One region of the Allomuricauda sp. XS_ASV26 genome, then DNA from elsewhere that is predicted to be linked to it. Evidence: riboswitches for the same ligand, from Rfam matches in the RefSeq annotation. Region 1 holds a riboswitch; the other holds the start of a gene.
The links. A riboswitch is a leader RNA that binds a small molecule or an ion and turns the genes downstream of it on or off. The one in region 1 is predicted to bind cobalamin.

Region 1 (4,980 bases):
TGTCCTTCGGCTCCCAAGAGATACTTTTCTTGGTCCACACCAATTCCAAACGTTATTGAAGTGTACTTGCCGGCAGGAACATCGTAAAGAACTACTTCTGTTTTTCCGGTTTCTTCGCTTGTTATAAAAAAGCCCGTATCCTTAGGATAGGTGAATATATTACCATCTTCATCGGTCAGCCTAAAATTCCCGACAATGTAGTTTAGGCGTTCTATGGTCAAGGTCTCATTCTGGGAATTGGTGTAGGAAGATCCTAAAATAAGGTCGTCCCCGGATACGCTGTTGTCAAATTCAATTTTTACCATTCCGGTACCTGTTAGTTGCGTAGAATCGTCATCGCTGCTGCATGATGCCAATAAAATGGATAAAAATAATACGGTTGATAATTTATAAATTGATTTCATCTGTAATTCAAATAGTTATGAGTTGGGAAGCCTCTGCTTAAAAGCCTCCCGGATTAAAAATGTTACATACATGTGCCAAGGGCACAGTACTTAAAAGTATAGGCACAGTTGCTTTTTTCCCTTTAGGGAAATAGCACAACTATAAAAAAGGTCGGTGTTAGCAAATGATGGGCGGTCGAAAAACCGAAGCTGTAAATTGGCGCGGTTTGCTCGAGGTAAATTCAGGTAGTTGGTCGTTTTCCAAAGTTTGGGGAGCAAAATCACAAAAAAGAATATCCACAAAGCCGATGGGATACTCTTTCATGTTAATAGAGGGTAGATTTTGCTTTTTTTCGTCTTGTTCTTCTTGCAGCATTTTGGACAGATAGCACTTACCGTTACAGTTGAGCATTGGTTTGTCCTTGTTCACGCACAAATACTCGGCAATGTAGTCTTGGTTGACCACATATTCAAAAACAGGAAGTACGGGCCTTAACATGGCCATTACATACAAAAGTGTGAACAATATGGGAAGACTCCGCTGTTTCAAGAAAGATTTTTTGAACCTGTACAAATATAATCCACTTAATTGATCGATGTAAAAAAAAGCTGTCTGTTTTAAGCAGCTTTTAGTTCTTTTTCCAAAGCTATGAAATAGGATAGTTTTTTTTGGGGGCTATAATGTGGCAATATTTTGATGTGACATAGATAAGGTTCGCCATTTTTGCGATAGTTGATCACCGCGCCATCAAAACTGTGATGCGCGTTTAACTGTTCCCTAATTTCTTTTTTGATGGTTTTTGATGTTTCTTTTCCTTGTAAAAAGCTCGGTTTTTTCTGTAGCGCGTAATTTTTTCGATACCCTGTCATTTCTATAAAACCATCATTCACCCAAAGAATGGAATGGTCCGGGTCGGTAACGACCAAGGCGTCGTAGTTTTCCTTTATTATAAGACTCTGATTCTCTTGCGATATTTCCTCACCAAGCAGGTAGGTGATTTTCTTTAGGTCTGCTTCTTTTTTTAGGTTGCCCAGTAACCTGTGATAGCTTTCCAAATAAAAATCAAAGCTTAGTAATGGGGATGCCTGGAGTTTGTTGTCTTTCGTCATTGTTTTGTTCTACGTTAAATTAAACCACTGGAATTGGTGTTTTGTCCTGGTTCAAGGCAACAAAGGTGAACTGGCCGCAGATGGCCTTTTCCCTTTGGCTGGAATACATTTCTTCCAAATAAATGTCAACTTGCACTTTTAAACTTTTGTTGCCCACCTTTATTACTTCGCCTATCAGTTCAATAATGGTACCTGCAGGAATTGGGTGGTCAAAATCTATACGATCTGTACTTACGGTCACCATTCGTTTTCTGCTGAACCGTGTTGCAGTAATAAAGGCAACCTCGTCCATTAGGCTAAGTGCGGTTCCGCCAAACAAGGTGTCGTAGTGGTTTACGGTATTGGGGAATACCGCTTTAAAAATGTTTGTTTTTGATCGCTGTATACGTTCGCTGATTTCCATGGCAAAAGCTTTTATAAAATTGAACAATTAGATAAAAGCTCCTTAGCTCAACTTCGCAATGCCTTAAACAAGTGGAACGTGTGTGGAGTTTTGCCGGATAAGCCGGTGAAAGTTCAAACGTTCGACTTGCCCTTTACGCGAAGGCATCGTCAAAATCCTACAGAGTAGGAACGAAATGGGCAGGTATCCTGGCTTGTTCGATTTTTGCCACCTTCTCATCTTTTTTTGGGAAAGACAATGGTTTTTTGCAAAAACATACTATTCCAAAAACGGAATCGAACTTACAGTTGCGCGTCAGCTCGTGATTTACACACGATTCCCTTTTAATTCCGATATGTGTCGGAAACCCTATCGTTATGATAAAGAAATTAAGTAAAGAACTTATTTGGTGGTAAATGTATCGAAATTTGAATTTACCTTGAAATTATTTCTATCTGATTTTTATGCGGTAAAATTTAATGAACAGATCTTTTGGGGTTGGTGCTTGGGCGGAATTGGACAAATGATCTTTTTTTTGATTGAAATCTGCTTAAAGCCTTATGTAATAAGGGTGTTTGGGATTATATGTTTGCAATTGTTAAAAAACTGTGAAAAAGTATTTCTTGGCAGTCGATTCCAATGTGGATTTTTCTCAGCCCTTATCCTACGTTTGTTCCCATGGATTTTGAACGTCAAAAATTTCGAATGTTGATAACAGTGTTAAGAACCTGATCGACGAAACTTCAAATCGAAGTGAAGAAAATATGAATTTTACAGTCAAGCTATTTTTTCAACTCCAAACCGTTTTCTTCATGCAGATAACTCATATAACTAAGAGGGATTTTAGTACGCAAGAATTTGATTTACACAAGATTACGAATGCAATCTTGAAAGCCATGACAGCTGTGGAGCATGGCCAGATCACCGATGCGCAGACCATAGCCAGCAACGTAAATAAAGAGTTGTTGGAACGAAAGAGCCAAGACCAACATTATGTGCCCACTGTTGAAGAAGTGCAAGATGTTGTGGAGAACCAACTTATGGACAGTGAGTTCCACGATGTGGCAAAGGCATACATTATTTATAGGAACAAAAGGGCCCAAATGCGGGAGTCCGATATTTTTGAAAAACGAATAAACCTTAAACCTTACGAATACCCACAATTATACGAGTACGTTCCCGCGATCAGACACTCGTATTGGATACATACCGAGTTTAACTTTACCAGCGATATCCAAGATTTTAAATCCGGATTGACCGAAGTGGAACGAAGTGCCATTAAAAATACCATGTTGGCCATTTCCCAGATCGAGGTGGCCGTAAAAACATTTTGGGGCGACATATACCATCGTATGCCAAAACCAGAAATAGGTTCGGTGGGAGCCACATTTGCGGAGAGTGAGGTGCGCCACCACGATGCTTACTCGCACCTACTGGAAATTTTGGGACTGAACCAAGAGTTTGAAAACCTGAAGAAGAAACCGGTGATCATGAAAAGAGTGCAGTATTTGGAGACAGCACTTAAAAATGCAAAAAGCGAAAACAATAAGGAGTATGCCGAGTCCATTTTGCTATTTTCCCTTTTTATTGAACATGTTTCCCTTTTCTCCCAGTTCCTGATCATTATGGCGTTCAACAAACATAAAAATGTACTGAAGGGAATTTCGAACGTTGTGGAGGCGACTTCCAAAGAAGAGCAGATCCATGGTGATTTTGGTATCGATGTAATCAATATCATCAAAAAAGAACACCCGGAATGGTTCGATGATGCATACAAGGAAATGATCCAAGATATCTGTGAGAAGGCATTTGAATCGGAAAGTAAAATAGTGGATTGGATATTTGAAGCTGGTGAATTGGATTTCTTGCCCAAAAACTTGGTAAACGAGTTTATCAAGAACAGATTCAACAACTCATTGGAGAGTATCGGGATTTCTAAAATATTTGATGTCGATCAAAAATTATTGGAGCAGACCGAATGGTTCGATGACGAGATCATTGGAACAAAACACGGAGACTTTTTTGTAAAAAGATCCATTAACTATAGCAAAAGAACACAAAGTATAACAAGCGACGACCTTTTTTAAATTATGGAGAAGAGAACACAACTAACCCCGACCACAGACCAAAAACAAGACAATAAAACACAAGAACTTGTAAACGCAAGAAAGGATACCTTGTCCAAACTTAAAACCGAGGAAGATAAGGGGTTCGAATGGTTGAACGAGTATAGCCGAAAGTTTTTGGCATCTGGGTACCTAACCGAGGGCGTAACCCCTGAAGGGCGTATCCGCGAGATTGCCGATAGGGCCGAGGAGATATTGCAAATTCCTGGGTATTCGGATAAATTTTATGGATATATGTCCGAAGGATTTTTCTCCTTGGCATCTCCAGTTTGGTCCAATTTTGGTAAAAAACGTGGTTTGCCCATTAGTTGCTTTGGCTCACATATCGACGATGATATGGGGAATATCCTTTATACACAGTCCGAGGTAGGAATGATGTCCAAACTAGGTGGTGGGACATCGGGGTATTTTGGAAATATTAGGCACAGGGGTGCTCCTGTAAAAAATAATGGTCAAGCCTCGGGAGCAGTTCATATTATGCAGTTGTTCGAATCCATGGTGGATGTGGTTAGCCAAGGTTCGGTTCGTCGCGGTCGTTTTTCTCCATATTTACCGATCGATCATAAGGATATCATGGAATTTTTAGAGATCGGTACCGAGGGTAACCCGATCCAACAATTAACACATGGTGTAACGGTGACCAACCAGTGGATGCAGGAAATGATCGAGGGAGACGTAGAAAAAAGAACGGTATGGGCCAAAGTGTTGCAACGTAGGGGTGAAATGGGATATCCGTATGTGTTCTTTACCGATAATGCCAATGACGGTGCAGCGGATGTATACAAGGACAAGAACCACCGTATTCATGCCAGTAACCTGTGTACAGAGATTATGTTGCCATCTAATGATAACTGGTCTTTTGTTTGTGTGCTCTCCAGCGTAAACTTGATGCATTACGATAAATGGAAAAAAACCGATGCGGTAGAGACCATGGTCCATTTCTTGGATGCAGTAATTACAGAGTTCATCGAAAAATTGG
Region 2 (4,980 bases), on a different contig from region 1:
ATTTTCCAATACCGTTTATGCCCACAATTCCGCAGAGCATTCCAGCTTTTAAGTCAAAATTGATATGTTCAGCTACGACTCTTGAATCGTATCCAATGGCCAAATCCTTTATGGATAGTATGTTTTCGTCAACTTTAGCCATTAGAACATCATTTTGCGTTTACGGACCAAAATCCAAATAACAACCGGTGCACCGACCAAAGAGGTGATGGCGTTTATGGGCAATACACTAGCGGAGTTGGGCAATTGGGCCAAGGTATCGCACAACAACATTAAAATGGCCCCGTACAGCATTACGGCCGGGATCAATACTTTGTGCTCCATGGTATCAAAAATTTGACGGGTAAGGTGCGGAACGGCCAGGCCAACAAAGGCTATTGGGCCGGCAAAAGCTGTGATGCCCCCAGCCAATAATCCAGTGGAGATAATGATGGTCAATCGTGATTTTTTCAAGGAAACCCCTAAGCTTTGCGCATAGTTTTCTCCCAAAAGAAAAGCATTCAAGGATTTTATGGAGATAATACTCAGTAAAACGCCCAAAGCTACAATGCTTCCCAATAAAAGCAGTTGGTTAGTGGAGAGATTGCCCACACTTCCAAAGGACCAAAAAATGAAGCGTTGTAAATTTTCTGCGCTCGAAAAATAAGCGAGCACACTGACTATGGCCGAAGTAATACTACCGAACATCAAACCAATGATCAGTAAAGCCATGGTGTCCTTTACCCGTTGTGCGACAAGCATGACAACAAAGAGAACCAAAAAGCTTCCAATGCTGGCCGCGATGGCAAGGGAAACATCGCTCAAAAAAGAAAAGGAAGCATAACCGGTCAAAAATGTTGACCCCATTAACAGTAGTGCGGCACCCAAACTAGCCCCGGAACTTATTCCCAAAACAAAAGGTCCGGCCAATGGATTTCTAAACAATGTTTGCATTAAAAGACCGCTCAAGGATAATCCTGCGCCAACCAATATGGAGGTAAATGCTTTTGGAATCCGATAGTTCCATATAATATATTCCCAAGAGTCTGTCTTTGGCAATTTTCCAAGCAAAATAGATAGCACGTCGGCAAAGGGGATGGAAACCGATCCTGAACTAATATTCAACAACGAAGAACATAATAATGCAACCAACAATAGCAAAAAGGAAATGCGATATGTTCTTGTGAATGGCATTTATTTTATGGGTTTGATAAATTGCAGCTGGTGTTCCGGTAATAGTTCCGGATGCAATATCTTAATAAAATCCTTTAAGACCACATCGGGTCGGTGAGGTGCCGATTCGTAAAAAATAAGTCCACCGGTTTCGCCTTTTTCAATGGCATTGGAATATACTTTTTGGTTCGTAAAAGCAGAAAACCGGCCGTAATGTGTATTTGCGGCTTTTATTTGTTCGTAAGTGGTTTGTGCTGATGGGTTAAACCAAAATTCGGCATCTTGGGCTTTTTCCAAAACCGATTCGAGACTTAGCCCAATGCTTCCGGTCTCGGGTGTGGAAGCCCACGCATAATCGGCATTTGCATCTTTTATAAAGCGGGCCATCCAACTTTGGCCCCCAGCCACATACCACACATCCTTGTAAAGTCCCCCGGTTAGCACGGTAGGTTTGGATTTTGCTTTTTTTGCAATCTCTTTTGCTTGTTTGTAAGATGATTCTACTTCTGTGAAAATACTATCGCCCAGGGCTTCCTTATTGAAAAATGGAGCAAAAAACTTGATCCATTCGGCTTTACCGAGCGGGGTATGCTCCACCCAATCACCATTGTAGGCTACTGGAATTCCTGCCTGTTTTAAAATATCGTAGGCCTTGTTCTCCTCATTAATGCTAAATCCAAAAATAAGTTCGGGGTCTAGGGCCAGTACCATTTCTGTGTTGAGAACATCATTCATTCCCAAATCCTTTATGTGCCCTGCCGAAATTCGCTCTCTGGCCTCGGGTGTTGAAATGTAGTCCGTATTTGGAAAGCCGATTACGGTATTTAACGCCCCAAGTTTTTGTAAGGGTTCTATGTGGGTAGTGGAAGTAAGCACCACCTTTTCTATTGGGGTGGCGATAATGGCATCGTATGCATCTTTTGGTAGAGTAATGGACGGTAATTTTTCCTTGGGAACCAACGCATATTTAAAGCTTTTTGCCCCGGGCCAAGCCCCGGTGACCTCTATTATTGTAAGATCGGTCTCTTTGGTTACTTTAAATCCGGTTGCATATTTTACTTTGGAATCTAATTCTTGATTTTGGGAAGGTTGCTGTTTTTTTTCCAGTTTGCAACCTACCAAAGTCATCAAAAGAAATCCTAAAACTAGAATTGACCATTGTTGTTTTGCCATGGTCCAAAAGTAAGATTATTTAATTTTTGAGGAAAAAGATTAAACAGATTGATTAGCTTTGGCCTCGAATTTTGGTTCTCACGGTTTTCCGTGGGATTAAAAGGGAATCCGGTGCAAATCCGGAGCTGTTCCCGCAACTGTAAGTTGTGCCCAAGAATTACTGTTTTTTTAAAAGTAAGTATTGGGCGTTTGTCTCATCTTCTAAAACCACTGCCCAATGGGCGGGAAGGTAGGAGGCAAAACACAAGCCAGGAGACCTGCCACATTCAAACAAACATTGTTAAACTTTCGGGATAAAGGTTTACGTATGCAACACATACTATTCTCCCGTTTATTCAATTAAACGAAATGAAAAAAAATCATTTATGGTTAATTACCGCTTTATTGGCGGGACAGGGGATCTTTGCACAACAGATACAGCAAGATTCACTTAAAGTTCAACAACTGGACGAGGTTGTTGTTAGCGACTCAAAATTTGAATTGAAGCGTGAAAACTCAGGAAAAACGGTAATCAAGATCACAGCTGAGGAAATGCAGCGAAACCAAGGCAGAACGGTTGCCGAGATCATCAACACAAAAAGTGGTATCGAAATTGCCGGTAGCCGGGGCAGGGATGGCGATGTGCTAGGGGTTTACGCCCGGGGTGGCCGTGGCAGACAGGTCTTGATCATTATCGATGGCGTTCGTGTGGCCGACCCATCCACATTTTCTGCCGAATATGATCTACGTCTGCTGTCTCCCAGTACAATTCAGTCCATTGAGATCATTAAAGGAGCGGCCAGCACACTTTACGGAACCAATGCAGTTACTGCGGTGATCAACATTACAACAAAAAAGAGTTCCAAAAAGAAGATGGCCGGTAATTTTGAAACCAGTGTCGGGACCAATCAAACTGCGGAGGACCAGAATTATAATATAGGTAGCATTCAAAATTCCGCAAATGTAAATGGCACATTGGGCAAGTTCAATTATGGGGTGGATTTTTCCAATCGGTACAAAAGTGGATTGTCTGCTGCTGTGACACCTGAAAATGAAGAGGATGTTTTTTCAAATTACAGCACCAATGTAAGGTTTGGCCATCAATTTACGGAAAGGTTCGGCGTTCAGCTATATGGCAATCAAACCAAATTTAGGAATGAATATGATGCTTCTTTGGCCGAAGCTCCAAATGTAGGGGAGAACGAGCAGCAAAGGGTTGGGGTTTCCTCTGAATTTGAGTATGGCAAAGGATCGGTTCACTTAAATGCGGCCTATACAGATTACGAGTCCATGGCCAACGATACTTTTGGTGAAAGCACTACCGAAGGCAACAATTGGGTATTGGATGTGTACCATAAATATGTTTTTGGAGAGCAGTTCCATACGATACTTGGAGTAAACTATATTAAGGACGAGGCTATTTTTGCGGAGGAGGTTGATTTTACCATTGTAGATCCTTATGTCAATGTGGTCTATGTTTCGGATTTTGGATTGAATTTGAATGCAGGTGCCCGCTTGAACAATCACTCCGAATATGGAAACCATTTTGTGTACAACCTGAACCCATCTTATGTATTTGATACGAATAAAGGGTATATAAAATTGATGGGATCGTATGCAACCTCTTATATTACACCGAACTTGACCCAGTTGTTCGGTGCTTTTGGTGGAAACCCAGACTTGGAGCCAGAAGAAAATACCACTATTGAGGCGGGCGTGGAGTTTAAATTGAACAATACATTAAGAATCAGTACGGTTTATTTTGATAGAAACGAAACAAATGCCATTGGTTACGATGCTAACTTTACAACGATAAATGTTGCCGATGAGATTGATGCCAACGGGGTGGAAGTGGAAGCAACTTGGTTGCCTTTGAGCAATTTTAGCGTAAATGCCAATTATACCTTTACGGAACGGAAAGGCGACAATGCCATACGTATTCCCAAGCACAAGGCCAATGTTTCTGTATGGTATCAGTTTTGTGAAAGTACCAATGCATCTTTGAGCTATGCTTATACCGGTGAGCGTTTTGATACTGATTTTTCTACTTTTACCGATGTAGCCCTTGACCCGTTTTCAATATTGAATCTTTCTGTTCAGCATGAGTTGATCAAAAACAAATTAAATGTTTTTGTGAACGCGGATAATTTGTTGAACGAGGATTATAGGGAGCTGCTTGGGTTCACCACCAGAGGACGAAACTTTAGGGTCGGCCTCAGCCTGAACCTTTAAAAAAAGAAAAGCGGCCGATCGGCCGCTTTTATATTAGTTGTTTAACTGTAGTGGTTTTTCCAAATACATATTGTCCTTTATAGGAGTTTCCAATCTAGATGACGTAAAAGATTCTGCGGGCATTTCCACGGTAAAGTCTATTTTGGCAGAGCTACCTGTAATTTCTTGTAGAGCACGGGCCAGGAGAGGCTCGTTTACATCGCCTAAGACTCCAAAATTGGTTAAATCTTCTTCTAGGGCAATGTCTGGCGCCAAACCATTGGTGTAATCATAAAACCCATCGGCATTCTCGTTCCTTCCAACCAAAGGTTGTAATCCCCAAGAATTTTCAGCATTGATATTGCCCTCACGGTCACTATTATAAATAAAAGAGTTTTCTGGGTCATCTACCAAGGTAATTGAAAATTCATTTTTACCACGAGTTGTTTCTCCAATATGGATTAC

Region 2: linked by a shared signal. The riboswitch ahead of AB9K32_RS01140 (TonB-dependent receptor plug domain-containing protein) and the one ahead of AB9K32_RS12160 (acyl-CoA thioesterase) in region 1 are both predicted to bind cobalamin.

What each region holds. Positions count from the first base shown of each region.
Region 1 covers NZ_JBGFGK010000033.1:19,352-24,331, reverse strand. Annotated here, with positions in the region: gene AB9K32_RS12175 (MbnP family protein) at 1-404, opposite strand, end outside; gene AB9K32_RS12170 (hypothetical protein) at 562-933, opposite strand; gene AB9K32_RS12165 (PAS domain-containing protein) at 1,002-1,493, opposite strand; gene AB9K32_RS12160 (acyl-CoA thioesterase) at 1,513-1,896, opposite strand; cobalamin riboswitch at 2,057-2,262, opposite strand; gene AB9K32_RS12155 (ribonucleotide-diphosphate reductase subunit beta) at 2,688-3,962, shown strand; gene AB9K32_RS12150 (ribonucleoside-diphosphate reductase subunit alpha) at 3,966-4,980, shown strand, end outside.
Region 2 covers NZ_JBGFGK010000026.1:143,187-148,166, forward strand. Annotated here, with positions in the region: gene AB9K32_RS01125 (ABC transporter ATP-binding protein) at 1-142, opposite strand, end outside; gene AB9K32_RS01130 (FecCD family ABC transporter permease) at 142-1,173, opposite strand; gene AB9K32_RS01135 (ABC transporter substrate-binding protein) at 1,174-2,325, opposite strand; cobalamin riboswitch at 2,381-2,605, shown strand; gene AB9K32_RS01140 (TonB-dependent receptor plug domain-containing protein) at 2,674-4,536, shown strand; gene AB9K32_RS01145 (S41 family peptidase) at 4,570-4,980, opposite strand, start outside.